One region of the Bacillus aquiflavi genome, then DNA from elsewhere that is predicted to be linked to it. Evidence: riboswitches for the same ligand, from Rfam matches in the RefSeq annotation. Region 1 holds a riboswitch; each other region holds the start of a gene.

Evidence for each region. Region 1 has a riboswitch for cobalamin ahead of K6959_RS13805 (hypothetical protein). Riboswitches for the same ligand answer to the same signal wherever they lie in the genome.
Region 2: linked by a shared signal. The riboswitch ahead of K6959_RS07215 (acyl-CoA thioesterase) and the one ahead of K6959_RS13805 (hypothetical protein) in region 1 are both predicted to bind cobalamin.
Region 3: linked by a shared signal. The riboswitch ahead of K6959_RS00100 (ABC transporter substrate-binding protein) and the one ahead of K6959_RS13805 (hypothetical protein) in region 1 are both predicted to bind cobalamin.
Region 4: linked by a shared signal. The riboswitch ahead of K6959_RS08300 (ribonucleoside-diphosphate reductase subunit alpha) and the one ahead of K6959_RS13805 (hypothetical protein) in region 1 are both predicted to bind cobalamin.

The regions. Positions count from the first base shown of each region.
Region 1 is NZ_CP082780.1:2,829,738-2,837,293, reverse strand. Features, by position in the region: gene K6959_RS13820 (DUF309 domain-containing protein) at 66-446, shown strand; gene K6959_RS13815 (leucyl aminopeptidase) at 508-2,016, shown strand; gene metE (5-methyltetrahydropteroyltriglutamate--homocysteine S-methyltransferase) at 2,241-4,547, opposite strand; gene K6959_RS13805 (hypothetical protein) at 4,721-4,936, opposite strand; cobalamin riboswitch at 5,194-5,386, opposite strand; partial or broken gene ccsA (cytochrome c biogenesis protein CcsA) at 5,542-6,093, shown strand; gene K6959_RS13795 (hypothetical protein) at 6,282-6,491, shown strand; gene K6959_RS13790 (YuzC family spore coat inner layer protein) at 6,569-6,955, opposite strand; gene K6959_RS13785 (hotdog fold thioesterase) at 7,217-7,556, shown strand, end outside.
Region 2 is NZ_CP082780.1:1,457,521-1,465,076, reverse strand. Features, by position in the region: gene K6959_RS07235 (YkvI family membrane protein) at 1-765, shown strand, start outside; partial or broken gene K6959_RS19800 (mechanosensitive ion channel family protein) at 1,110-2,198, shown strand; gene K6959_RS07225 (hypothetical protein) at 2,302-2,493, shown strand; gene K6959_RS07220 (reverse transcriptase domain-containing protein) at 3,088-3,948, shown strand; gene K6959_RS07215 (acyl-CoA thioesterase) at 4,020-4,511, opposite strand; cobalamin riboswitch at 4,639-4,832, opposite strand; gene rodA (rod shape-determining protein RodA) at 5,255-6,430, opposite strand; gene K6959_RS07205 (polysaccharide deacetylase family protein) at 6,610-7,407, shown strand.
Region 3 is NZ_CP082780.1:13,697-21,252, forward strand. Features, by position in the region: gene K6959_RS00080 (hypothetical protein) at 335-1,111, shown strand; gene K6959_RS00085 (GNAT family N-acetyltransferase) at 1,211-1,807, opposite strand; gene K6959_RS00090 (DMT family transporter) at 1,997-2,368, shown strand; gene K6959_RS00095 (DMT family transporter) at 2,334-2,690, shown strand; cobalamin riboswitch at 2,791-2,984, shown strand; gene K6959_RS00100 (ABC transporter substrate-binding protein) at 3,123-4,100, shown strand; gene K6959_RS00105 (FecCD family ABC transporter permease) at 4,063-5,124, shown strand; gene K6959_RS00110 (adenosylcobinamide amidohydrolase) at 5,126-6,595, shown strand; gene cbiB (adenosylcobinamide-phosphate synthase CbiB) at 6,592-7,556, shown strand, end outside; gene cobD (threonine-phosphate decarboxylase CobD) at 7,532-7,556, shown strand, end outside.
Region 4 is NZ_CP082780.1:1,743,170-1,750,725, reverse strand. Features, by position in the region: gene K6959_RS08310 (bacillibactin exporter BcbE) at 38-1,294, shown strand; gene K6959_RS08305 (alpha/beta fold hydrolase) at 1,697-2,473, opposite strand; cobalamin riboswitch at 2,693-2,883, shown strand; gene K6959_RS08300 (ribonucleoside-diphosphate reductase subunit alpha) at 3,026-5,278, shown strand; gene K6959_RS08295 (ribonucleotide-diphosphate reductase subunit beta) at 5,300-6,343, shown strand; gene K6959_RS08290 (thioredoxin domain-containing protein) at 6,458-7,556, opposite strand, start outside.

The DNA of each region.
Region 1 (7,556 bases):
ATGCAATAATCATTTTAAACAAATAGTCTCTTTTTAAGACTTACTTACGAAAAGGTGAAAGGGAATTGAATGATTATCCAATAGAATATTATGAGTTCTTTGTAAAATTTAATGAAGGTGATTACTATACTTGCCATGATCTTCTTGAGGAAATATGGATGACTGATAAAAATAATCTGTTTTTAAAAGGATTATTACAAATGAGTGTAGCAATTTATCATTATGAGTACGGCAATATAAAAGGAGCTCGTTTAATGATGAGCGTGGCCCATGAATATTTACAGCAATACCGTCCGTTTCATTGGGGGATAGATTTAGAGAAAGTTTATGAATTTATTGAACAATGTCAAAGTATGATGCCACAGCAAGTTGATCGCGTCCCATTCGAAGAGGTTCATATTCTGCCTAAACTTCCTCGTTTTTTTCTTTATTTAGAAGATCGTTAGTTAGTCGAAATAAAAAGCTATTTTTTGTTATAATAACATTATTATGTTGGAGGTGAAGGTTTTGTTTACTGTGACAAAAGAACTAAATTTTCATAGGGAGCATTCGTGCCTTATTATCGGACTTTACGACCAGCCAATTAAATTTGATGGTGTCCTTCGTAAAGTTGATGAGCAATTTGGTGGGAAACTAACAGAACTTGTTAAATCAGAGGATATTTCGGCAAAAAATAAAAGCATCACGATGATACATACTTTTGGTCAAATTGGTGCAAAGCGGCTTTATATTGTTGGTTTAGGACATAAAAAGAAAGTATCATTGAATAAGCTGAAAGAAGCGCTCGGTAAGACATTTAAAGAAGTAAAAGCGGCAAACTTAGAGGATGTGTCTATTTTACTTGATTCCTTTGTCAGCGAGAAAGTAGATGTTTTAGATGTTGCTTATGGAATAAGTGAGTCTTTTGCTATGGCGACTTATCAATTTGAAGGTTACAAACAAAAGCCGAATAAGCCTGAGAAAAAAGTTAAACAGATGACTGTTTACTGTGAAGCTTTTGATCAATCAGAAGTTCAGGAAGTTTTAACAGTTGGCTATACTTACGGAAAAGCAGTAAACTCAGCACGTAATCTTGTCAATCTTCCAGGTAATATGCTAACCGCAACAGATATGGCAAACTATGCTCAACAATTAGCGGAAAAATATGACTTTGAAGTCGAAATTCTGGAAAAAGAAGATATGCTTAAGCTTGGAATGGGGGCGATTTTAGCGGTAAATCAAGGGTCTGTCCAACCGCCAAAGATGATCGTTTTAAAATATCAAGGTAAGGATGAATGGAAAGACGTAATTGGACTCGTCGGGAAAGGAGTGACTTTTGATACAGGAGGATACTCCTTAAAGCCGAAGGATGGAATTGTTGGTATGAAAACTGACATGGGCGGTGCTGCAGCCGTTCTTGGCGCTATGGAAATTATCGGAGAGTTAAGACCTAATCAAAATGTTGTTGCGGTTATTCCGGCTACGGATAATATGGTTAGCGGGTCAGCCTTTAAACCGGATGATGTCATCTCTTCATTGAGCGGGAAAACAATTGAAGTATTAAATACTGATGCTGAAGGGCGGCTTGCTTTAGCAGATGCAGTAACATATGCAAAGCATCACGGTGCAAATTATCTTGTTGATGTGGCAACTTTAACAGGCGGGGTCATTGTTGCTCTTGGTGCAGATACAACTGGAGTATTGACAAATAATGAGGCTATGTTTGAACAAGTACTGGAAGCATCTTATGAAGTAGATGAACCTATGTGGCGTTTACCTTTATTTGAAAAAGACAAGGAAAGAGTAAGAAATAGTAAGATTGCAGATTTAAATAACTCGCCTGGGCGCGAAGGTCATGCAATTATGGGCGGAGCATTTGTAGGTGAATTTGCCGAGGATACTCCCTGGGTTCATCTTGATATCGCAGGAACAGCAACAACAAATAAAGATTATGACCTTGGTACAGCCGGAGCTACAGGTGTCATGACAAGAACTTTAGCATTATTTGTAGAACGGTTTGAGCCAATTAAAGATTAAATTCCGATTTGTATAAATATTAATTAGTGAGGGATTAAAGAGTCTCTCACTGAGATTGTTTTATTTGAATTGATTTCCTTAGATTGGGTGAAAACGATTGTTAGTCAAGGCGTTCAACGAGGCGGAGGTTCATGAGCTTACAACGAAGTGTAAGTAATGATGAATACGGGTGTTTGTCAGAAGTTTTGGTGGGAGATGGGGGAATCTCCCACCAAATTTTGAACTTAGTTAATCATATTCAAAACTTCTTGCTTATAACGTTCCCTCATTATTTTAGCAGTATCCACCATTCTCTCGAGCGCAGCCAAAGTTTCAGCTGTTTTTCTTGTTTTCAGGCCGCAATCGGGATTAATCCAACATTGCTCTATTGCAAGTACTTTTAAGCTTTCATCAATGATTGCTTGCATTTCATTTAATTGTGGAATCCGCGGACTATGAATATCATATACACCTAGTCCGATATCATTTTCGTAATCGTTATTTTTGAATGCTTCAATGATTTCTCCGTGACTTTTAGATGTTTCAATTGAAATGACATCAGTATCTAATGCACGAATTGGTTCGATAAAATCATTGAATTCACAGTAGTACATATGGGTATGAATTTGTGTTACATCGGCTACTTCCGATGTTGCCAGCTTAAAGGCATTTATTGCCCATTCTAGATAAGAGGTTTGTTTGTTGACTTTTAGCGGCAGCCCTTCTCTTAATGCCGGCTCGTCTACTTGAATAATTTGAATGCCTTCTCTTTCAAGTGTTTGTACTTCCTTCCTAATTGCTAGGGCAATTTGGTAGGCAACTTCTTTTTTCGGGATATCATCTCGTACGAAAGACCAATTTAACATTGTATTCGGCCCTGTTAACATCCCTTTTACAGGTTTTGTTGTTAACGATTGTGCATAAACAGTTTCAGCTATCGTCATAGGCTCAATCCATTGTACATCACCATAAATAATTGGTGGTTTTACACATCTAGAACCATATGAAACAACCCACGCTTTTTCAGTAAATGCAAATCCCTTTAATTTTTCTCCAAAATACTCCACCATATCTGTCCGTTCGAATTCACCATGGACATATACATCGAGGCCAAGCTTCTCTTGATAATCAATCCATTTTTTGATTTCTGATTGAATAAATGTACGGTAGTCCTCACGAGAAATTTTGCCTTTTCTCATTTCAGCTCTTGTTTTCTTGACTTCTTCTGTTTGCGGGAGGCTGCCAATTGTTGTTGTTGGAAACAATGGTAACTGTAATATTTCTTGCTGTAGCTCTTTTCTAATTTTATGCGGCTTCTTTCTGCTAAAGTCTTTTTCAGTTATTTGTTGTATAGCTTCATGTACAGTAATAAGCTGTCTATCGCGGCTATGATTTAAATTAGCGATGTTATCTATATTTTGTTTAAAAATATCTTTGTAATAATCACTGCCTTCACGTAGAGCGTTTTTTAAAAAATTTAGTTCTTGTAATTTTTCATCAGCAAAAGCAAGATTATTTTTAAATTCCTCTGATAATTTGGATTCTGAAGCAACCGTTACTGGAACATGCATTAAGCTGCAGGATGGTTGTATCCATAAGTTTTCCGAGCTAATAAGGCTTTTAAGCTCGGTAAGAAAATCAAATTGTCTTTTCAATGGTGTACACCAAATATTACGCCCATTAATAACTCCTGCTACTAATATCTTTTCTTTAGGGAAGCCCCATCTTTTCAGATTAGTAATGTTTTCTTGAAAACCATGGACAAAATCTAATCCGATTCCTGCAACAGGTAAACTGATGACTGTCTCATAATGTTCTACTGCTTCAAAATAAGTTTGTAATAGAATTTGTGCTTGGGGAACAGCTTTTGAAAGTTGTTTGTACACCTCTTTGGCTTGCTGCATATCTTTTTCTGAAATCGAAGTAGTGAAAATAGGTTCTTCAAATTGAATCCATTTAACACCTTCAGCGACTAATGCATTCAATATTTGTGTATATAAATCAATCAACTGAAATAGATAAGTTTGCTTATTTATGTTTTCCATTACTTTTGTTAACTTATAAAAAGTAACGGGGCCAATCATCGTAGGTTTTCCTAAAATACCCAATTCATCTCTCGCTTCTATATAAGCTTTAAGTGGAATGTTTTCGTAGAGACGTAAGTTTGATCCATCATATTCAGGTACGATATAGTGATAGTTCGTATTAAACCATTTCGTCATTTCACTAGCGAGCGCTTGCTCATTTCCACGAGCTATTGAATAATATGTTTCTAAATGAATGGTTCCACCATCCCAATTGAAACGTTTCGGCACCATCCCGAACATAACTGCAACATCTAATACACGATCATAAAAAGTAAAATCCCCAACTGTTACAACGTCGACGTTAGCATCTATTTGTTTTTGGATATTTGCGAGACGCAGCGCCTTCATTGACTTTTCAAACTGCTTCTCTGATAATGTCTTTGCCCAATACGCTTCTACGGTTTTTTTCCATTCACGATTTTCTCCGATATATGGATAGCCAATAATTGTACTTGTAAATTTCATTTTTAATCTCCTTTTCAATTTTATTTCTTAGGCTATTTTTAACTTTAGGCTCATAACCTGTGAGACCTCAGTCTTAGAAAGAGATGAGTCCATTCGAAACAATAGCCATTAAAATATCGAGAATGCTTTATAGCTGTTATATTCAGTTAAAGCATTCTCTCAATTGTATTACTCTATTTTTTAAAAACTAATAATTCATCTAAAACGAGTTTGTATGCAAAATGAAGCCGGTCTAACTCAACTTTCTTGTCCATTGTTTTATTGTCATCAGTCATAATTGATTTCTCTAACCGGTTTACATAGTTCATTAAATTCACACTTTTATCATCTAATTGTGAAAGCATTACAATCGATTTTAATTCGATCACGTAATCAGGAACAATCGTCACCTATCTCACCCTTTCTTCGTCAATAAAAAAACACCTTTTTAAAAGATTTAAAAAGATGTTATTTAGACTTTATGATGTACATAGTTCAACTGTAGACAGCGAAAAATAGATAAGGATTTACATACAGGTTGTACCATGTTATATTTCTTCATTATCCTGAAATGTTTCCTTTTTTTCGCTTGTCGTACAGTGATCATACGAATAGGGTGAATACTATTCATAGTCACACATAACACCTCCTATCCTCGTAGGTTAACTGGTGTGTACTAAACTTGGCAGGTCTCCTGGCTCATGATCATCACTCTTTCTCCCTTCCCATTACAATCGTAACAGTGGTTTATGAGAAATCGTTCCCATTAACAGTTGCGGGACAGCGTCGGATTCGCACCGACTTCCCTTTTAAGCTCTTCACAAAAAGTTTGTGAGAGCACCAAATTTTACACGATATTCAGTTGTAATTTCAATATAACATAAGAATACGTTTAAATGAAAAGTTTTTTAACTTCAGCGTTTATTTCTATTCAAATTTTTTAAAAATAATAGTGGCAATTTAAGTGATTTATCGTCACCAAAATGTCATAGATTGGTTTTAATTGTTAAGATTAGCTTTACAAAGTAAATGGTTAACAATACATGTAATTACAGTTTCTTTTGCTAGTGCAGTCTTATCCATCTCCTTTATTACAGGGCTCATCTTTTTATTAAAAACAGTTAACCCTCAGCAAAAAAGTAAACAAACATTTTTTTTTGAACTCATCATGTATTTTCTAGCGATCATTTATATACTTATCCGGTTTATAAGGAAAAATAAAGTGATTTCATTACTAAATCCGTTTACTCAAAAAGTAAATATTTCGTTGATGGATAAAATCACACATAGAGCCGTAATTATCGGATTTCCTTTATTTGCTCTCGGTGGTTTAGTATTTGCAATGATTTGGGCGCAAATAGCTTGGAGTCGGTTTTGGGGTTGGGATCCAAAAGAAGTTTGGTCGTTTATCACCTTTTTATTTTATGCAGCATTATTGCATTTAAGAGTAGGGAAGGGATGGGAAGGAGAAAAAACTGCATGGTTGGCAATTCTAGGTTTTGGGATTATTATTTTTAATCAAGTATTCGTCAATTTAGTTATTTCCGGATTTCATTCAGATGCATAAAGATATAAAATCGTATCATTTCTTGATGCTATGATTATTTTAAAATAATATATGAATACCGTTCCGAATTGTCCAAACGTTTTTTGTTTTTTTCAAAATATTAGGCAGGCAGCTTTAGCCCAACCGAAATACGGTACAACTGCATATTAAGTAATGAGGAACATATAGAATTAAAAGGAGGTAGCCATATGTATCCTTATAGAAGTCCTTATCCTGCTCATGGACATGATAGTCGGTTTTTCTTCGGCGGCCCTTTTTTCGGCGGTTTACTTGGAGGATTACTTGGAGGTGGATTAGTAGGCGCTGCGTTTGCTAGACCACGTCCATACTTTCCACCTTATCCTATTTATGGAACAGGGTTTGGTTATCCACCATACGGTCCATATCCTTATTATTAGATTTAAATCAATCCTGTATCTTATTTTGGTGCAGGATTTTTTTATATTCCTCAAAATGGCCGATAACTGTCCCAATTTTATCTCCAGCGTATCATTAAAACGAGGTGACAACAATTTGTTTCGTTTTGATCATTAAATTCTAGGTGAAGCCCATCAGGGGTGTAGGAGATCTTTGGCATATTTTTTATTCCTGTTGATTTAATTATTGTTTCAACTTCAGTTGTTTTTGATTGTTGTGCGGCATTCATTAACCGTGTTGAAAATTGTTTAGACTTTGAAACTTTTTCGACGACTAACTTTGCATTATCAAGTAACATACTTGCTGCGGAAGCTGAAGACATAAATACAGATGGATTTACTAGTGGGAACTGGCGAAACGCTGGATGCTGATATAACACAGGATAAGGTATCCAATATTGATGATAACGATAGTTGTTTTCGTGATGATGATAAAAGTGGTACATGTTCATTCCCTCTTTCTTAAGATGAAAAAGTTATGCCATTCATATTTATCAACATATGATAAGGGTTATGAAATATACCATGAGAATATGCTGATTTTAAAATTTTCACTATATATATTGATAGGGGAAGAAAAAGGTTAAGTGATCCCATAGATTAAGGTTTTATTGTTTAAAAAATTTAAAGTAATGATAAAATGATGAAAGTGTTATAGATAGAAAAATATTGTCACGACAACGAATCTTTAGGAGTGGGATTACAAAATGGATTTAGAAAATACATTATTAAATTCACTTGGGATTGAGGTAACAAAGTTAGAAAAAGGTTATGTTACTGCAACAATGCCTGTAGATAACAGGACACGTCAGCCGGCGGGCTTGTTACATGGTGGAGCATCGGTTGCCTTAGCAGAAACAGTTGCAAGTGTCGGAGCCTATGAATTAGTTGATAAAAAGAATGAAATGGTCGTTGGCTTAGAAATTAACGCTAATCATATTCGGGGAAAAAGGGATGGACTTGTAACAGCTGTTGGCACAGTGTTGCACAAAGGACGAACTACGATGGTATGGGATGTAAAAATAATGGATGAGGAAAACAAATTGA
Region 2 (7,556 bases), 1.4 Mb from region 1:
GTTATGATTGCTGCAAGCGGATCTATTTTTCAGCAGCAATTTGGAATGCCTTCTATTGTCGGAAGCATTATTATGACGTTATTAACAATCGCTACTTTATGCTTAAATATTAAAAAAGTCATCTATGTCATAAGTAGTATTACTCCGTTTTTATTATTACTTATTTTTATTATTACAGGTTATTCTATTTTTACGAGTGATGCAAGCTTCTCAAACCTTCAGATGGCTGCGAAAGATTATGAAGCGTCAGCTCCCAATTGGCTTCTAGGCGCTTTCTTGTATGTGTCTTATAATTTGGCAGCCGGCTTTGCGATGCTATCAGTAATTGGAGGGGCTGTTGACGATAGAAAAACTGCCGGCAAAGGTGGATTCATTGGCGGCATCGGTTTAGGTTTATTTATTTTATTAATTAATGTAGGAATGTTTGTTAATTTAGATCGCCTTCATGGAATTGAAATGCCGACACTATTAATAGCTTCAGAAATCTCCCCTATTGTCGGTGATTTAATGTCACTCGCTTTACTTGGGATGATTTTTAATACGTCTGTCGGGATGCTGTATGCTTTTACGGCACGATTTATTTCGCCTAAAGAAAAAGCATTTAAACCTGGAGTTGCCTTCACTGGTGTTCTAGCTTTTGCTGCTAGCTTTATCGGATTCATCACGCTTGTTAGTACTGTTTATCCTATAACTGGTTATTTAGGGTTTGTGTTAATGATAACAATTTTTCTATCATGGCTAAAAAAGTGGAAAAGTAAGATATAATAAAGTTTATGTGCTTTAGATTTTAGACAAAGTATATTTAGAAACGTTTACTAGTCGTTGCCCCCGAGTAACGAGGCGAAAGCGAAGAAAATTTATCATTCATGAGTTTGCTTGTCAAATAGTCTAAGCACATAAATTTTTATGTGCAATTTTTCATATCACTTTTTTACTAAGTGGGAATATGTTATGATAAAGTGCGAAATTTGATAAAAATCTATATGTCACACTAAAAAAAGTATGATAAAATAATTTTGCTCTTCCCTTTATTCATCACAACTAATAATCAAGTGAATCCCGCTTAATAAAGTTTCACTTTACGTAAGGAGTTTTGTTTTATGAGTTTTATGAGTTTTGTTGAGAAGTACTTAACTTACGATACTTTAGTAAAAATCCTTATTACAATTGGTATTTTTCTTTTATTCGTTATTTTCAGGAAAATATTCGCAAAATACATATTTAAAATTATTTTACGACTAAGTAAAAAAAAACCGACTGATTTTTTTACTCACTTATTAACATCATTCGAAAACCCAATTCGCTGGTTCTTTATTATTATAGGAATTTATCTTTCTGCTAGATATTTCCCATATTTCAATCATGAAAACCCACTATTTTTATAATTAATGCGTTCTTCTTTAATTGTGCTCGTGATCTGGGGACTGTACAATTTCTCTTCTTCATCTTCGTTACTTTTTAGGAAGCTGAACAATCGCTTAAATATTGAAATTGATCAAATGTTAATTCCGTTTTTATCTAAAACAATTCGCTTCATTATAATTGCAATTGGGATTAGTATGATTGCAGAAGAATTCGGTTATGACGTAAACAAATTTATTGCCGGACTCGGCTTAGGTGGTCTGGCTGTCGCATTGGCTGCAAAAGATGCGCTCGGTAATCTTTTTGGCGGCGTTGTTATTATTACGGAGAAGCCTTTCTCGATTGGTGATTGGATTATGACTCCCAGTGTTGAAGGAACAGTGGAAGAAATTAGTTTCCGCAGCACAAGAGTAAGAACGTTTGCCCAAGCGTTAGTAACAGTTCCGAATGCAACTTTAGCTGTTGAAACAATCACTAATTGGAGTAAAAAGGGGAAACGAAGAATTTCTTTTCATTTAGGTCTTACTTACGACACACCTAAAGAAAAAATAGAGAAAATAGTAAGAAGGATTGAGGAATTGCTACGTTCTCACCCTGACATTCATCAAGAAACAATTTTCGTTAAGTTCGATCAATTTAATGAAAGCAGTTTAGATATCTTTTTATACTTTTTTACAAAAACAACAAATTGGGGAGATTTTTTAACAATAAAAGAAGAAATAAATTTTAAAATTATGGATATTATTGAAGAAGAAGAAGCATCGATTGCTTTCCCTAGCAGAACATTATACGTTTCCTCTGATTCTGAAACAAAGGCAGTAAAAGACCGTGCCTAATAAATAAAAAGCTGATGGCTAAATATGCTGTCAGCTTTTTAGTATATTGATCATTCAATTCACAAAAAATAATGGTAACACTTTTAAGGAAGGTGAATTGGAAGTGAAAGAAAAAGAAAACTCCACACTATCAAACATACCGGAAGAACCGAAAATAACGATTAGAACTGATGTTGGTACAATTAATAAAGAGAACTATCATCATGGAAACTCGGTAAATAAGCATAAAGATTTGGAATATGCAAATGAACTTCTTGGCAGTGACGAAATTCATCAGCAAAATGAAAATTTATGAACATAAATTTCAGACTGTTGACAAACGGACTCATGAATGCCTGTTCTATTCCCTTCGACCTTGTTGCTTGCGCCTCAACTGACTAGAGAATCCATTCAAATATTAGTTTTTTGTATACAAATCGAAAATTTTAAGACATCATTTTCTCAAGCTGTTAAAGCCTATAGACGAAAAATGAAACGGTTGTTAACAGTATACGGCCAAAGGTCATTTATTAGCCTTTGGCTTTTTATTAGTGTGCCAGGCATGGCATTTATCTAGGTGGTGCAAGTCCACTGTGGGGGAACACATCATCCAACCACTAGGGAAGCGCAAGGTGCTTGTCGTGAGGCAAGAGCTGAAGGAAGCGTGTACCAAAATCTTGGTCTGACGAACAGAAATCTGATACCAAGGCTTTACAGAAGGATAAGACTACTAAACAAGTCAAAGTCCAAAAGATGTGCGTAACTCTGTGAAGTAAATCAGGCAGATAAAAAGAGGAAAGATAAATGTCTTACCTTGGGAGGTCTCACGAACAGTTGAGGAGTCCCCTATAAAGAAAACTGGTCGAATAAGGTTTATCGTGAGAAGTCAGCAGAAACCAACACGTGGTTAATTGATATTGACCTAGAACGCTTCTTTGATACTGTCCATCATGATAAGTTAATGAGAATAATTTCTTATACAATCAAGGATGGCGATGTCATATCACTCATACGAAAATATCTAACAAGTGGAGTAATGGTGAATGGGAAACGTGAAAACACTCCCATTGGAACACCGCAAGGTGGTAACCTGAGTCCGCTATTAAGCAACATCATGCTTAATGAATTAGAAGCAAGAAATCTAAATTTCGTCAGAGATGCGGATGATAGCATCATCTTCGTCAAAAGTGAAAAAGCAGCCAATCGTGTCATGAAATCTATCACAAATTTTATCGAAAAGAAACTTGGGTTAATCGTAAACGCAGAGAAAAGTAGAATATCAAGACCAGGAAATACGAAATTTCTAGGATTTGGATTCTATTATGATACGCATACGAAAAAATATCAACCACGAGCGCATCAAGATTCGGTACGGAAATTCCAAAGAAAGCTAAAACAGCTAACGAAACGCAACCAAGGAATCTCCCTAAATAACAGGATAATGAAATTAAGACAAGTTATTTACGGATGGGTGAACTACTTTAAAATCGCGAAGTTGAAAAAGATACTCACAACTACTGATGCGAAATTGCGCTCTAGGTTACGAGTCATCATTTGGAAACAATGGAAAAGTAATAAGAAGCGAATCCAATCACTTATTCAATTGGGTATACCTGAAGAAGAAGCCAAAGGACTGACCTATTGCCGAAAAGGATATCGGTACATAGGGCTATCGAAAGTTGTTCAAACAGCATTATCAAATAAACGCCTAAAGCAAAGAGGAATCCCCTTTGCCTTAGATTATTACTTAGAAGTTCATACTGCAATATAAGTTGAACCGCCGTATACGGAACCGTACGTACGGTGGTGTGAGAGGGATGGGAAGTTAAATAACTTTCCTCTCTACTCGATTGAGTTTTCCTTTCGCTTCATTCTTATTTTGTAACGTTCCCAAGCTTGGTCGTACTGTCTCTTTTCCTCAACGGTCTCTGGAATCACATGTGGAACAGATGCAGCCCTTCCTTGATCATTTAACGCAACCATCGTCAAATAAGCACGGGAAGTCAATCGTTTCTCAGCTGTTAATAAATTTTCTGATTCTACTTTAACAAACACTTCCATTGAAGTGCGATGAGTCCAGGCAACATATGCTTCAAGACTTATCGCTTCACCTGCTTTAATAGGTGCCAAAAAATCAAAAGAATCAGTTGAAACGGTAACAACAGGCTTACGGCAATGGCGCATCGCTGCGATACAGGCTATTTTATCTACATAAGCCATTACCTTTCCACCAAAAATTGTGTCATGATGGTTCGTATCTGATGGTAATACGAGGTCTGTTAAATACGTTCGAGATTGAGAAACTGTTTTTGCTTGATCGCTAATACTTTTCATTCTAAAATTCAACTCCCCTATTTATTGCAAATAAAATAGCACTCCTAATTTGTTCACATAGAAAATTAGAAATGCTAAATAAATGTCAGACATATTATATAACACCTCCCTATTTCCCGTAGGTTATCAGTGTTGCTGAAACAGGCAGGTCTCCTGACTTAAGGATCATTTGTGAGCAGCAACCTTCCCAATCTAACGATCAGTGGTATTTTTGCCGCGCATTATCCTTTCACAGTGGCGGGACCGTGTCGGCATTTCACCGAACTTCCCTTTTAATCCTCGAAAGTATTCTTTCAAGGAACCTGATTCCAACTAATATTTAATTGTTGAAATATAAAAACTAGATTAGCATGTACAGAAAATGATGTCAATTATTGTTTTTATATGATCATGCCTATTTTAACAGCGAAGAAAATGACAAAAAGAAAAAAACGCCCTTTTTAGGACGAAAAATAGTACATATTCACTATACAAATATTGCTAATAAAAGAATGTCATAAAACAACATGCATATACATAAATAAAAGGGGGTGAAAAGATGAACAAAATTTACTTTGTTTTCTTTACATTTTTGTTTTTCATCGTCACTTTTCTCTCTTTAATCGTTGCGCTTGTAAACTAAAAATAAGACATTTTTTTAAAATCACTTGGTATGCCCGTACCAAGTGATTTTTTCTCACATTGTTATCATATACATCAAGGACGATAAAAATGAATCTTTTTAATAAAAATAAGAAAAGAAACTATGACGAAGAAAACATAAACTTTCTCGTTCGTGCTCTTACATTCAAAACGAGTCCAAGTGCAATCATATTCGTTAAAAGTGCACTGCCTCCGTAGCTAATAAACGGTAAGGCTAATCCTGTTATCGGCATTAAACCGACGGTCATCCCAATATTTTGAAAAATTTGAAAAGCTAACAAACCAATGACCCCAGTTATAATGTAAGTACCATACTCACTATTTGCTTCTAAAGCAATTGAAATCATGCGGAAAAATAAAATAAAGTAAATACTTATTAAGATGGATGCACCGATAAATCCGAATTCTTCACCAATTACAGTAAAAATAAAATCAGTATGTACTTCTGGCACCCTGCCGCTTTGCGATTGCACCCCATTCATAAAACCAAGCCCGGTCATTTGACCAGCCCCGATACCTGTTTTTGCTTGTAAATGTTGGTAGCCGTAGCTTGAAGCATATTGTTCAGGTGCAAGCCAGCCGTAGATTCTTTCAAGTTGATGAGGTTTAATCATTTTAGAAAAGAAATCAAAATGAAAAAAATGCAAATAAACTAATGAACCAATTACAGATGAACCGATCCCAATTAACGAAAGTAAAATTTTAAAAGAAACACCCGCAACAAATAACAACGAGAATACAATTGATATAATCACCAATGAGGTCCCTAAATCTGGCTGTTTCAAAATAAGTAAAAGCGGTGGGATACTCCAAGCAAATAAAGTTACCGTAAGCTTTAAATGATTTTTGAACGAATTTTGATAATTTTTCTTAAATTTATCTATTTGAGCCCCCAAGTGGATGATAAGGAAGATTTTCATAAATTCTGATGGCTGAAGTAAAAATCCTCCTAGTTGAAGCCAACGTTGGGAACCGTTCTTCTCAATACCGAAAAAGTATACCGCAATTAATAACACAATTCCTATAATATATAAAATGAGCGAAAAATTCGGCAATAACTCATAATCAAAAGTCATAACTGCACCTAAAACGATAAGTCCAATAATGTACCATACAATTTGGCGCTTCAAAAAAAAGTAAGGGTCACTTGGCGCATATTGACCAGAACCGCTATATACAGTAATTAAGCTAATGATAAAAAGGAGTAATAAACAAACAATAATTGATTGATCAAGCCTGAAATTAGAAAAAGCTTGAAACGTTGTTCTCTTTTCCATGCTATCCTCCTTAACATGCATTTCTTTAAACGTAAGCCTTAAGAACGTGATCATAAATAAAAAACTCGAAATAACATTATATCATAAAAAATCAGATTTGATAAAAAGATACATTGAACAGCAAATTTAAACTAATAATAAGTAAATAAGAAGAAAGTTTGTAAAAGGGGTGTCAATGGATGAAGAAAAAAAATTGTATTTTTATTATTTTTTTATCTTTTATTATGATCTTATCTGGATGGACAGGAAAAAAACCCGAACCTATAAGTGAAACTCATGTTAGCGAGAATGAACAACCTGAACATCACTCAAATTTAACCGTCCAGGTGCAAAAGCCTGTCTCTTTTTGGAGGTTACAGCAAGAATTCCCTAATATCGTCGTGATCCGTGGTATCGGGAACAAAATTGCGCTTACATTTGATGACGGTCCTAGTGCAAAGTACACACCACAAATCTTGAATGTATTAAAAAAATATAACGTAAAGGCAACCTTTTTTATGATGGGGGCTAAAGTTTCAAAATATCCTTATATTGTAAAGCGAGTTGCTCAGGAAGGTCATGCAATCGGAAATCATACGTATTGGCATCCTAATTTAGGTAAAGCTACCGTAGAACAAATGAAATGGGAAATTGCAGAAACAGAAAAGGCATTGAACAAAATTGTCGGAATTAAACCTAAATTATTTAGACCTCCATTTGGATCATTAACGCGGGAGCAAACGATTGAGTTGGGAAAATTAAATTTAACGACTGTTATGTGGTCTGTTGATTCCAATGATTGGAAACAACTTCCTGCAGAACAAATTAAAAATAATGTCCTTAATCATATTCATCCTGGAGCTGTTGTGCTTTTCCATGATGGCGGCCACTGGACTCAAGATTTATCTGGAACAGTAGAAGCATTAGAGCTCATTATTCCTAAACTGCAGGAAGATGGATTTACATTTGTCACCATTCCGCAGCTTTTTCATCTTTAAAAAGAGGAGTTCCTCTTCTCACCTTGCAGACAAGTCAAATAATTAGCATCTTCTCTCCTCTCAGAATACGAGACGAAGCTAGAAACAACGTTCATATAATCGGATATAAACAGTCTAAAGAAGAAGGAGCTTCCCCCTTCTTTTTAAAT
Region 3 (7,556 bases), 990 kb from region 1:
ACTTTATGTATTTTTGGTACAATCATATTAATGAATCATTTCAATAGTTTCATTTTATATAAAAATGAATCTCTTTTTAAGATATTTTTCGTTTTTTTTGTTAATATAACTTTATTAGGCAGTTTCGTCTGAAGCTGTCTTTTTTTCAATAAGTGAAACTTCTAGCAGTTATGAAACGTCAATTTAAGTGACGGCAGTATTCATATTAAATTGTGAATTTACATAAAGTTTTATTTAGTGTTATGACTTCATTTCGTTAATACTTTCATATACAAGAATAATTTTCCCTTGAAATTTTATTTTACCACGGTTTATTTGTTCGGAGGTTTCGTAATTGAAAAAGCATAATAGTGATGTTTGTGATCTCGTATATATCTATTTAAATGAAAATAATCAATATATTTTGTCTCATGGAATTGAGTTTTTTGAATTTGCTCAAACAGTTCCGAATCCGCTCGGCAATATATTATTATTGAAGCACCAATTTGATGATGGCGATTTTAATATGCATACTTTACTTGAGTATGTCCCAAGCGAGCGGATAGAAAAGCTAATTAAGGATGACGTCTATGATTACGGTGACTTTTGTTGGCTTGATTTTGAAGAAGAAGACGGCTTAAATGAATTAACACAGCAAGAAATTGCAGAACTTTTATATTTAGGTCATTTAAAGCAGCATTTGCATACGCCTTTTTACAGTCAGTTAGGCAACCAATACGTATATTTAGCTCATGATGATGGCTGGTTTAATAAAACATATTATCGACATCTAGAAGATTTTTATTGGATGCTCGGCAGATTGATTCCTTCTAAAGTAGGAAAGCTAAAGTTTGAGAAAAGTTTATTTCGCATTGGAAAAAAGCGAAGCTATCCGACAATCCAGCAAGATACATTATTATCTTTGAGGGATATGATTAAAGAAGGAACGGTTATTTCTTTGAAAAAAGCGCTCCAAAATCGTAATCGAATTGAAATCCCGATGTGGGTAATTGGGGATTTTGCCAACATGGACGACATGTATGAAGTATATGAACAGGAATCTAATCATGAGTGTGATGCAAAGCTAGTATTTGATCGTAAATCGAAGGAATGGCGGATATACAGTAAATAAAATGAAGGCAAAAACGAACTTTTTAAAAAGGGATGGGATGTTTGTCACCATTGAAACTTGCCCTTTAGGGGCAAGTTTTCACATGAATCAAACGTTTGTTTAATGAAAAAGATGATAAACCGTCGATTGCGGATGCTGTTTTTCTTGCTCCCATTCTTCTTTTAATATTCCCATCCGGATCGAGTCATAATATTGACCGTTATAGTAACGGCATTTTCGCATTCTTCCTTCAACCATCATTCCGATTTTTTCTGCGGTACGCATCATCCGTGTATTTCCTGACCATGTCGTTATTCCTGCACGTACAATTGGTAATGTTAAAAATAAATAATCGATCCATAAAGCAAGTGCCTCTGTCCCATAACCACCATTCCAATAATCTGAATCGAAAATAACGATTCCAGCTTCAAGCCATTTAGATAGTTCGTCTTCCCAATAGTAGCTCACTGTCCCAATTACTTTCCCGTCCACTTCGATGACCATTCGATGTGGATAAATGGCTGTTAATAATGGCAATGATTGCTTCCGATACGTCTGAAAATCGAGATGTTTAAGCGGAAAATAAGGAGCATCCCACTTTTTCCACTCGGGATTCATTGTCCCATAAATATATGTCCAAAGAGTTTGCAAATCCTTTTCAGTTTTTCTTCGCAGCGTCACTTTTTTTCCGTGAATAATTGGGATAAAACTGTCCATCTTTTTACCCACTCCCTTTTATTGTTTTTATGCTATGGTAAACAATATTGTTGTTTTAGACTCATTTGTGTGAGACTATCGTTTCACATGTCTTTTCAGCTATGATGGAAAGGAAATACAAGTTCAATACAGCTTAATCTTATAATAGATTACAAAGATGGTCTATTGCAATTGTAGGGGGGTTTATCAATGGATCGAAAAAATAAACGTCTTGCTTGGGTTTACTTATTTATTGCAGGAATATCAGAAATTGGCTGGGCGTTTGGTTTAAAGTTTTCAAATGGATTTACAAGATTAATTCCTAGTATTATAACGATTGTGTTAATCATTGTAAGTTTTTGGATATTTTCTCAAGCGATGCGTGATATTTCTATGGGGACGGCGTATGCTGTTTTCACTGGAATCGGTGCAGTAGGCACAGTATTAATCGGGATCTTATTTTTGAATGAAGATGGCGGTGTTTTAAAGTTATTTTTTTTAACCTTACTGTTCGGCGGCATAATTGGTTTAGTGATGTCATCTTCAGATGAGCAAGAAACTAAGGTTAAAGGGAAGTGTTAAAACAGTGGCTTGGTTCTACTTATTAGTTGCTGGCTTTGGAGAAATTGGATTTGTTGTTTTTATGAAATATTCTGCAGGCTTTACAGTAAAGCGTTATACAGCTCTATCGATTATTTCGGCAATCATTAGTTTTTATTATTTGTCAAAGTCTTTAATAGACATTCCGATTGGAACGGCGTATGCTATTTGGTCAGCGATTGGGGCTGCAGGGAGTGTTTTATATGGAATGATTTTTTTTATGGAATCAAAAAGTTGGAAGCGCCTTTTGTTTATCGGAATGATTATTTGCGGCGGTGTTGGGCTGAAGCTAGTTAGTTCTTAATAAAAACTCCTGCTAGTTGTTAAAGTCTAAAGCTTTATGAATAAAAAATATTCCCCATAAACTTTATTCTCGTGTATAATTTGATCAAGCGGAAAATTTCATAATGATCACAGAGCTAGGTGTCTTCCTTTATTGAAGACTTAAAAGGGAAGTTGGTGAAAATCCAACGCGGTCCCGCCACTGTAAATGGTAGCAAGCTGCGATGTGCCCACTGTGCTTTTAATAAATGTATGGGAAGGGTGCGGCAAGCAATGACCATGAGCCAGGAGACCTGCCTATTTCTTGTGCACCAAAAACCTACGAGGATAGGGAGGTGTCAGTCGGCATATGATTATTTTTACAATGTTTTATAAAGACTCCGATTAACATCTCCATCAAGACGGGAGATGTTTTTTAATTGTCTTTACTATGGAAAAATAGGGAGGAACAGCATTGAAAAAGTATTATTCTTTTATATTCGTATTACTACTCTCATTCGGATTATTAGTTGGATGTAACTCCGCGGAAAAGCCGAAAGAGTCACAAAATGAAAAGCAACAAGAAACAAATGTTGGACAAAAGGAAGAAGCTTCATTCCCAGTTACGATTAAAGATGGTGATGGTAATGAGGTTGTCATTGAAGAAAAGCCAGAAAAAATTATCTCACTGATGCCAAGTAATACAGAAATCGCATTTGCTTTAGGTTTGGGAGATCATATTGTTGGTGTAAACGATTATGATAATTATCCAGAAGAAGCTTTGGAAAAAGAAAAAATTGGCGGAATGGATTTTAATATTGAAAAGATTATTTCATTAAAGCCTAACTTAGTACTAGCCCATGCTTCTAATTCAGAAAAGTCAGCAGAAGGATTACAACAGCTTCGCAACGCTGGGATTACAGTTCTTGTCGTAAATGATGCTCAAAATTTTGATAAAGTTTATGAGTCTATTCAAATGATTGGAAAAGCAACCGGAGAAACAGAAGAAGCCGAAAAAATAATTAAAGACATGAAAGATAAAGTTTCCGAGATTAAAGATAAGACAGCAAAAATTAAGGACAAGAAAAAAGTCTTTATCGAAGTGGCTCCTGCCCCGGAAATTTTCACGCCAGGGAAAAACACTTTTATGGATGAAATGATTCAAATTGTAAATGCTGAAAATGCGGCAAAAGAACAAGAAGGATGGGTTCAATTAACTGAAGAGGCAATTATTGAACTTAATCCAGATGTGATTGTCACTACATATGGATATTATGTAGACAATCCAGCTGAACAAGTATTAAGTCGTGAAGGCTGGAAAGATGTACCGGCTGTGAAAAATCAACAAGTAGTTGATGTTCACGCAGATATTGTGAATCGTTCAGGTCCAAGGCTGGCAGAAGGAGTAGAGCAGCTTGCAAAAGCGATTTATCCAGACGTTTTTAAAGAGTAATGAGATCTTTGCTTACACATTGGCAGGGCTGTTTCTTTTTACGGCAGTGTTATTAGGAATATCGATCGGGACAGTATCTGTTCCGATCGTGAATATTTTCCAAATCATTGGTTTCGAAGTGTTTCAGATAGGTTCAATTGAAATGCTCGATCCGATGTATGGAAATATCGTCATGAATATTCGCTTGCCTCGTGTTATTTTAGCTGGTTTAGTTGGAGCATCTCTCGCAATTGCCGGAGCGGCTTTCCAAGGTTTGCTACGTAACCCATTAGCGGATCCATATACGTTAGGTGTTTCATCAGGGGCTTCGGTCGGCGCGGTGATCGTTTTATTTTTTCATTTATCTGTGCCATTTTTAAAGGGCTTTACATTGCCGATTTTTAGCATTATTACTTCCATTGCGACGATCTTTGCCGTGCTCTTTTTTGCGCGGAAAGTGGATCGTTCGATGAAAGTGGAAACGATTATTTTAACAGGAATTATTTTTAGTTCTTTTTTAGGTGCACTCATCTCTTTAATGATAGCGTTAACAGGTGAGGAACTTCGGCAAATTATTGGCTGGCTTCTAGGAAGTGTGTCGATGCGAGGTTGGAATTATGTTGGCATTATTTTACCTTTCTTTATATTCGGTTCTTTATTACTCATGTTAAATGGAAAAGAATTGAATGCGATGTCTTTTGGAGAAGAACGGGCGCAACATTTAGGTGTAGATGTCCGTAGGCGGAAGATGACGGTGTTACTGGCAGGTTCGGTATTAACTGGGGCAGCTGTTGCTGTATCAGGGACGATTGGTTTTGTTGGTCTTGTCATCCCTCATTTGACAAGATTGTTATGGGGACCTGACCATAAACATCTTTTACCGTTATCCATTTTAACGGGCAGTGCCTTTTTAATCTTGGCAGATTTAGTCGCCAGAATGATTATTTCACCGATCGAATTGCCGATTGGTGTGATTACCTCTTTAATAGGTGCTCCAGTTTTTGCGATTATTTTGCTAAGAAGACGAATGGAGAGAAGGGGATAACATGCTTACGATACAACATTTAACAGGAGGGTATTCAAGTGCGAGTGTGTTACATGATCTTTCCTTTCATGTAGAGCAGGGAGAGCTATTTGGAGTTTTAGGACCTAATGGCAGCGGTAAAACAACATTATTAAAAATGGTCAGCGGCATCTTGCAGCCGAAGCAAGGCACGATTACTGTAAAAGGAAAACCGCTTACATCATATTCTCCTAAAGAGTTTGCTAAGCTCGTTGCAGTTCTTCCGCAGCTCACACAAGATACTTTTTCTTACACAGTAAAAGAAACGGTGTCACTTGGCCGTTATGCTCATCAAAGCGGTTGGTTTCAATCGTGGACTAAAGAAGACGAAGCGATTGTGTGTGAAGTGATGGAACAGACAGGTATTAATAAATATGAGGCACATTATTTACATCAGCTATCAGGTGGTGAACGGCAAAGGGTTTTTTTAGCGCAAGCACTTGCACAGCAGCCAGAAATTTTATTATTAGACGAGCCGACAAATCACCTTGATTTATCATATCAAAAAGAATTACTAGACCTATTAAAAAAATGGACACGTGAACGAGGTTTAACAGTCATCTCAATTTTCCATGATTTAAATTTAGCCGGATTATATTGTGATCGATTGTTATTACTGGAAAATGGCGAAAAAAATATCGTTCATTTTCCAAATGAAGTCTTAAAGGAAGAACGGATACGAGCCGTTTATCAAACAAAAGTTGAGAAGCACCCGCATCCGAAAGTTCCGCGTCCACAAATGATTTTAATGCCAGATAAGCAAAAAGAGGACCATGAGGAAATTGTCATTGATGAACGATTTCTTCATAAAAGTGAAGAAATCATTCAGCTCATGTCCCCAATACCGCTCCGAACGATATCTTCTGGTGTAATTGGCTCTGGAGCAGGCTGGCATAGTACATTCGTTAATCGTCATGTTGATAAAAATTATGATTGTCGCCATCACCATGAAGAAATGTGCCAATATTTATGCACCAAAAAAATAAATCCTTCAGAAACAGTTGCAATGATGACAGCCGTGTTTTTAGAAGATGTTTCATACCGCTTTTTTGAAAGAGATGATTTTTCCGTTTTTGTTGTCGTGACCGCAGGAGTATCGAATGCGGTTGACGTAACAAGAAGTAAGGAACACTCATCGCAAGCGATACCTGGGACGATTAATATGTGGATATTTATTAATGGTCATCTTTCAGATGAGGCATTTATTCAAAGTATTGTGACCGCGACTGAAACGAAAGTAAAAGTAATGCAGGAGCAGGATATTAAAGATCCGCTTACTGGATCACAAGCGACAGGGACATCAACTGACAGCATATTAATCGCTGCAACTCAACGGGGAAAAATGCTGCAATATGCAGGTTCAATTACGCCTCTTGGAAAATTGATTAGTCAAAGTATTTACCACTGTTTGACTGAGGCAGTTGAAAAAAATAGAAGAAGGAAACAACGATGATCATTCAACATCTTACAGCGATTACGCTCGCTTTCATAATCGATAAAATAATAGGTGATCCGCCTCATTGGCCTCATCCAGTTCGATGGATGGGAAGGATGATCGCCTTTTTAGAAAAAAGCTTGAACAAGGGAAAGAAGCGAAGACTGTATGGATTTCTCATGGTCACAGCCGTTCTCATGACGTTTGTCACTGCGACGGCGATGTTTGTTAGTTTGTTATATCAGCTTCATTTAGTTGCAGGAATAATTGGTGAGGCAGTGATCATTTCAACGACCATTGCCCAAAAAAGTTTAAAGACGGCTGCGATGGAAGTGTATGAACCTTTAACTCATGGTAATTTAAATGAAGCGAGAACAAAATTATCTTATATTGTCGGCAGAGATACAGAAAATTTAACTGAGGCTGAAATCGCGCGAGCAACGATTGAAACAGTAGCTGAAAATACGAGTGATGGCATAACCGCCCCACTCTTTTGGGGATTAATTGGCGGAGCACCGCTTGCGGTTATGTACCGGGTAATTAATACGTGTGATTCCATGGTCGGTTATCGAAATGAAAGATATGAAGAGTTTGGCAAGGTGTCTGCACGTCTTGATGATCTCGTCAATTGGCTGCCAAGCAGGTTAACAGGATTTGTTATGTTAATGAGCATGAAACATGAACAAACAAAGGTGAAAACAGGCTGGTCCATTCTTTTTCGCGATGCAAGACGACACCCAAGTCCAAACAGCGGTTGGACTGAAGCCGCTGCAGCGGCTATATTCGGTATTCAATTAGGCGGGAAAAATACGTATAAAGGTGTTGTGTCGCATAGAGCAAAAATGGGTGATCCCCTAGTTCCGATACAAGCAAGTCATATTAAAAAAGTAAATACTTTGTTAGAACGCACTTCACTATTATTCTTATTGTTTTTATTGTTAGGAGGAATGACATTTGCAATGGCCTACACATGGATCAA
Region 4 (7,556 bases), 1.1 Mb from region 1:
ATAAATAGTGGACAAATTAAAAAGGCGGTATTTAAAGATGGATCGTTTTGTAAAGACACCTACTGGATTAGAGCAAAATAACGAATCGACAAATGAAGTGTCTGAAAAAAAAAGGGCGATTATATCTATTTCTTCTATTCCTCTTGTGATGACACTTGGAAATTCGATGCTCATTCCTGTCTTGCCGACAATGGAGAAAAAGCTTTCAATTTCCTCATTACAATCAAGTATGATTATTACAGTTTATTCTGTCGTTGCCATTTTTTTAATACCGTTAGCTGGTTATTTATCAGATCGGATTGGCAGAAAAAAGGTGATTATTCCAAGCCTTTTTATTGCTGGAATTGGCGGACTTATTTCTGGATTTGCAGCGTGGAAAATGGAAAATGCCTATTTAGTCATTTTGCTAGGCAGAATGCTGCAAGGAATTGGAGCTGCCGGCGCCGCCCCCATTGTCCTTCCCCTTGTCGGTGACATGTTTCGAAGAGATTCAGATGTAAGCAGTATGCTTGGAGTCATTGAAACATCTAATACAATGGGAAAAGTATTAAGTCCGATTTTAGGAGCGCTTTTAGCAGGGATCATTTGGTTTCTTCCGTTTTTTGCAATTCCTGTTTTTTGCGTTATTTCAATATTATTAATGCTTTTTTTAGTAAAAAATCCAAAGAAAAAGGAAGAAGACGTTCTGCCGTTTAAAAGGTTTATTCAGAAAATTAGGCAGATTTTTGCTGATAATGGAAGATGGATTACCGCTATTTTTATCATTGGCGGGATTCTTATGTTCGTATTATTTGGTGTTCTTTTTTATTTATCTGGAATTTTAGAGGAAACTTATAAAGTGAAGGATGTCAAAAAAGGGCTATTATTAGCAATTCCACTCGGGGCATTATGTATCGCATCATTTACGGCAGGAAAATTGATTAAAGAAAATAAAGTTTTAATGAAATGGGTTACATTTGGCGGGATTTTATTACTAGGTAGCTCTATTGCACTAATAGGTCTTTCAGATAAGCTTTGGTATTTAATTATTATGTTCTTTATTAGCGGAGTCGGAATTGGCGTAGCCCTTCCGTGTCTTGATGCGATGATTACACAAGGTATAGCGAAAGACCAACGGGGAACGATTACCTCGATTTATAGTTCAATGAGATTTATCGGAGTTGCAGCTGGACCACCTGTTATTGCTTTGCTCATGAAAGGACAGGAAAAATGGATATTTTGGGGATTAAGCGGTTTATGCGTCTTAGCCGCGATTCTTTCCTTTAAAGCGATCCGTCCTGAACAAGAGGCCTAATGCAGATGATATTCCATTAGGCCTTTTGCTATTTAATATAGATCTTAATACCCCATCATAATAAAGACTCTACTTGATCTTTATTATTCAGCTGAAGGATTATAATTAATCGTTACTTCTTCTGCAAGGGGCCATCCAACACTACTGTTTATATACTCTGTTCCCTGCGAACGATCGATCAAATGTATAGGCCGACTGCCAAGACCTAAACCGAAGAGGGGTTGTGTTAAGTTTTTTGACGTAATTTGTTAATCTGATATTTTGTTGATTAATAAGCAATTTTATTTCCTGATTATTTCATTTAAGAAGGTATTATTGTTGACTTGAATTTAAAGAGGAATCCCCCGCACTATTGGTCATCATTCTTTTTCCTGACTTTGAGGCAGGGGGTGAAAATTCCGATTATGATTGCTCATCTGTTGAAAAATGGTCAACAACAAACCCAGTAATGATTTGGTTAAATAGCTGCCAATTTTTAAAGGGCAATTGGTGGTGTGCTTTTTTAATAAAAGCAGCTTGAAATGAAGTCACTCTCCGATAAGCTCGAATATGCTGGTTTGTGAAATCTTTTGCGCCATAAATTAATAGTAAAGGGATTTTTAATTGAGGCAGTCTGTCCACGCATGAAAAGTGCAATGAACGATTATAAAAATCAAACCATACTTTTCGGTTCGCTTGATCCATATGCTCTTTTAACATATTGCGTAAATTCGGCTCTAATGTATGAGCAGCGGCAATTGCAAATTTAATAGCACTTGGAAAGTTTTTTATAAAATACATTCCGATTTGATGCTCATACCGTAATACAGCTGATCTTATTTCTGGAAATCCGCCCGCCAAAATTAGCCCTAAAGTGCGGTCTTGATAAGAAAGAGCAAATTCTTGGGCGACACATCCTCCAGAAGAATAACCACAAATGACTGCTTTAGCAATTGATAAATGATCTAATAACGCCCGAATCTCGGAGGCGAAATTTTTCATCGTTACATGTTCTAAAGCACCGGAAGTGTCTCCATGACCGCTTAAATCGGGAGTTAAAATCCGAAAATGTTTACTGAGAGAGTATTGATGATAAAATACTTTTCGGCCCATTCCAGGAGGATGAATAAATACGAGCGGAATTCCTGTACCTTTATCATCAAAAAAAATATTTATTTTATTATATTGAAAATAGGGCATTTTTACTACACCTTCCTAACTACAAATGGTCTTCATTAATATTTCCTAATTTAAGTTAAAAATGTGATGAAATCTCATCATTGTTGTCCTTTTATAAAAAATCCCTATTTTAACAACATTATCTTTGTTTTATTTTTTGCAAAGCTTCATTGTCTTTTTACTGAAGTATGATAAAATACACAATATATTGATTTGAAATTAAAATTTAATACTATATATTGAAAACTGACAAGAGTTGGTGTCATTCGTGACTTAATAGGGAATCCGGTGAAATTCCGGAGCTGTCCCCGCAACTGTAAGTGCGGACGAAATAAGAAATCCACTGTACATGCTTTCAAAGGAATGTATGGGAAGGTCTTAAAGTAGAACGATGCACAAGCCAGGAGACCTGCCAAAGCTTGTTTTAAGTTTCGATTCTTCGGGGATTGAGAAGATGAAACGATAGTACAAATTTGAATTGATGTCTTTTTTACTATCGTTTGATCCGCTCTGACCCGAGCGGATTTTTTTATTTTCAATGACTATGAATATATATTTTAGGAGGTTTTCTTTATGACTGTAAAAGCTCCAATCGATGAAGCTTTTATTACTTGGATGAAAGAGCTTGATTCTGTTCAACAAAGCTTTCCACATTTAAACATTACTTCATTAAAGGAACGAGCGGAAATCATTTGGGAACAAGTAAACAGAGAAAATATGGATGAGTTTTGTCATCTTCTTGTTCTTGAGTGCGTGGCAAATATGAGCGAACAGGAGCCCGATTGGACATTTGTTGCAGCACGAATTTGGCTGTTGCACTTGTATGAAGAAGCGAAAACAAATCGGAATTCAACGTCGTCAACTTACGGTTCTTTTTTTGAATTAATTTCAATTTTAACAGAGAAAGAAATTTATTCCCCTTCCCTCTTAGAAAATTATGATAAAGCAGAAATTGATGCTTTAGGAGAGGAAATTGATCCGAAGAAAGATGAATTATTCACCTATATCGGTATTCGCATGCTTTCTGACCGCTATTTAGCTAAAGATCGACGCGGGCATATTTATGAGCTTCCACAAGAACGTTTTATGGTGATTGCAATGACGTTAATGATGCATGAAGAAAAAGAGAAGCGACTTCATTTCGTCCGTGAAGCGTATTGGGCTCTTAGCCATCTTTATATGACAGTTGCAACTCCGACATTAACGAATGCAGGTAAGCGTTGGGGACAGCTTTCAAGCTGCTTCATCGATACGATTGATGATAGTTTGCAAAGTATATATGACACCAACACAGACATTGCAAATTTATCAAAAAACGGCGGCGGGATCGGCGTTTATTTAGGAAAAATACGGAGCCGCGGTAGTGACATTAAAGGCTTTAAAGGAGCGTCCTCAGGTGTGATCCCATGGATGAAATTATTAAATAATACAGCTGTTAGCGTTGATCAGCTAGGACAGCGGAAAGGAGCGATTAGTGTTTATTTGGATGTATGGCATAAAGATATTTTCTCGTTCCTTGATGCTAAGTTGAATAACGGAGATGAACGTTATCGAACTCACGATTTATTTACTGGGATATGTATTCCAGATTTATTTATGGAGCAAGTTGAAAAGCGTGGCGATTGGCATTTATTTGACCCGCATGAAGTTCGGTCTGTACTCGGATTTTCATTAGAGGATTTCTATGATGAAAAACGCGGTGAAGGTTCATTCCGTGAAAAGTATTTCCAATGTGCCAAACATCCACTTCTTTCAAAAGAGACCGTCCCGGCAATCGAAGTCATGAAGAGAATCATGAGAAGCCAGCTTGAAACAGGTTCTCCGTTTATGTTTTATCGAGATGAAGCGAATAGAAAAAATCCTAACCATCATCTCGGAATGATTTACTGTACGAACCTTTGTACAGAAATCGCCCAAAACCAAAGTGAAACAAATGTATGTAAACAAGTTGTGAAAGACGGAAAAATCATTGTTGAAAAGCAGCCTGGAGATTTTGTCGTTTGTAATCTCTCGTCTATTAATCTAGCAAAAGCGGTTCAAGATGACGTGTTAAAACGTCTCATTCCGATTCAAGTTCGCATGCTTGATAATGTAATCGATCAAAATGATATTCCTGTTTTACAAGCAAAGCTTACAAATCAAAAATACCGTGCAATTGGACTTGGAACGTTCGGGTGGCACCATCTTCTCGCAAAGAAGAATATAAAATGGGAAAGTGATGAGGCAGTTAGTTACGCCGACACTCTTTATGAGCAAATTGCCCACTACACGATTGAAGCAAGTATGGAGCTTGCAATTGAAAAAGGCGCATACCCAGTTTTTAAAGGCTCTGATTGGAGTACAGGAGATTATTTTACAAAACGAAATTATTGTAGTCATCACTCTACTCTTCCTTGGGACAAGCTGAAGGAAAAGGTGAGCGAAAATGGAATTCGCAACGGTTATTTAATGGCTGTTGCCCCAAATGCTTCAACAGCGCTAATTGCAGGCAGCACTCCGAGTATTGATCCGATTTTTAAAAAGTTTTATTCAGAGGAGAAAAAAGATTATAAGCTTCCAGTCACTGCGCCTGATTTATCAGAATATACGACTTGGTACTATAAATCGGCCCATTTAATTGACCAGCATTGGAGCATAATGCAAAATGCGAAACGCCAGCGCCATATTGATCAGGCAATTTCCTTTAATTTATATATCCAAAACACGATCAAGGCGAAAGAATTGCTAGCCCTCCATCTCGATGCTTGGGAAAGCGGTTTAAAATCAACCTATTACTTACGTTCCACTTCATCGGAAATTGAAGATTGCGATTCGTGTTCTAGTTAAAAGTGAAAAGGAGAATGAATCATGACTGAAAAAGTAATTAAAAGACCCATCACAAACAAAACAGCTCCAAATAGAGCGACAGCCATTATTAATGGGGAATGTTCAAATATTTTAAATTGGGATGATGTCCAATATAAATGGGCTTATCCTAAATACAAAAAAATGTTAGCAAACTTTTGGACGCCATTTGAAATTAACATGTCTCAAGATATGAAGCAATTTCCTACATTAACAGCTCACGAACAAGAGACGTTTTTAAAGACGATCGGTTTGCTTGCAATGCTTGATAGCATTCAAACAGATTATGCCGGCAAAGTTGCGGATTATTTAACAGATTCAAGTATATCTGCATTAATGATTATACTAGCACAGCAAGAAGTAATCCATAATCATTCCTACTCGTACGTCTTATCAAGTCTTGTGTCAAAACAAAAACAAGACGAAGTGTTTAAATTTTGGCGGACTGAACCAATTTTACAAAAACGAAATGATTTTGTTACAAACGGTTATAAACATTTCACTGAACATTCAACAGTCGAAAACTTCTTAAAATCGATCGTATTTGATGTTGTGCTCGAAGGATTATTTTTTTATTCTGGATTCGCCTTTTTTTATCATCTTGCACGAAATCAAAAAATGGTCGCAACGAGTACGATGATTAACTATATTAATCGAGATGAACAAATTCATGTTGACTTGTTCGTGAAAATTTTTAAAGAAGTGCTTGTTCAATATCCACAATACAATACGAAAGAATTAGCAAATTTTTTTGAAGAAACGTTTGTTAAAGCAGCTGAATTAGAAATCGAATGGGCGCGGTATATTATTGGGAATAAAATCCCCGGCATCATTTTGCAGGATGTTGAAGACTATGTAAAATTTTATGCTAACGTTCGCTGTAATCAACTCGGCTTTAACCGTCCATTTGAAGGGTATCGGACAAATCCGCTGCGCTGGATTATCGCTTATGAAGAAGTCGATTTAGGAAAATCAGACTTTTTCGAGCAAAAATCACGGCAATATGTAAAAGTGAATAATGTTGATAATGGTTTTGATGATTTGTAGTAAATAATGAAAGAAAGCCCGTTGTCGCAACGGGCTTTGGATTGTTGATCTCTCACTTGCATTCGTCGCTCTAGTTACTTCCGCCTCAATTGACAAATTTTTTTGAAAAACTTATCAAGCATTCTGATTCGGCGTTTCAATGATCACTTCAAGCGCTTTATTAATATCTGTTAACGGCTGTTGACAGGCAAAATTTTCACAAATATAAATCGTTGTCTCTGCAATCTTCTCATATTGACCCGCAAATGGAGATACATGCTCCAAACGCTTTGGATCATCTGTATTTAAGACGATCGTCTCTGGTAAAAATTGTTTTCTCACTGTTGTCAGCATTTCCATGACGTCCGGATTATTTCCAAGAATAACAACTTCTTTTAGCCCCATTTCCATTAGTAATATACTTTGGAGAAAATAAGTGAAGCTTGCTCCATAGCTTGATACATCTTGTTCAAACGTCGTCAGCATTTTCTCCGTCATTTCGCGCCATTTCATCTCTCCCGTTAAATGAGATAGCTTAATAAGCTGAACGGCCGCAACACTATTTCCTGATGGAAGAGCCCCGTCGGCAATTTGTTTTTCCCTCACAAGAACAGCCTTTGCCTCTTTACTCGTAAAAAAGAAACCGCCTTTCTCATCATCCCAGAAGGAATCTTTCATTCGTTCCGCTAACCGAAGTGCTGTTTGTAAATAGTGAACTTCAAAAGTTAATTCATACAGTTCAATAGCCGCCCAAAGAAGGAAAGCGTAATCATCTAAATATGCTTCATACTTTACTTCTCCCTCACGATATCGTGCCATTAAACGGTCATGTCGGAACATCGTATTTTCGATAAAAGAAAAAGCTTTTTCTGCCAGCTGACGATATTCTTCCTTGTTAAATACTTTGGCCGCTTTCGTAAGTCCAGCAATCATCAGTGCGTTCCAGGAAGTTAACACTTTATCATCAAGATGAGGTCGTGCTCGCTTTGAACGTTCCTCAAACAACCGCTGTCGCGCTTTTTCAAGTTGCTGTTTTCCTTCTTCAACTGTAAAGCCGTATTTTTCTGACACGCTAAGTACATTCGTATGTATCAAATTGGGAATGTTTTTTCCTTCAAAATTCCCATTCTCCGTTATATCATACAGATCACAATAATACGGACCGAGCTGTTCGCCAAGTATTGAGATGACTTCTTGTTTTGACCAAACGTAATATTTCCCTTCTATTCCTTCA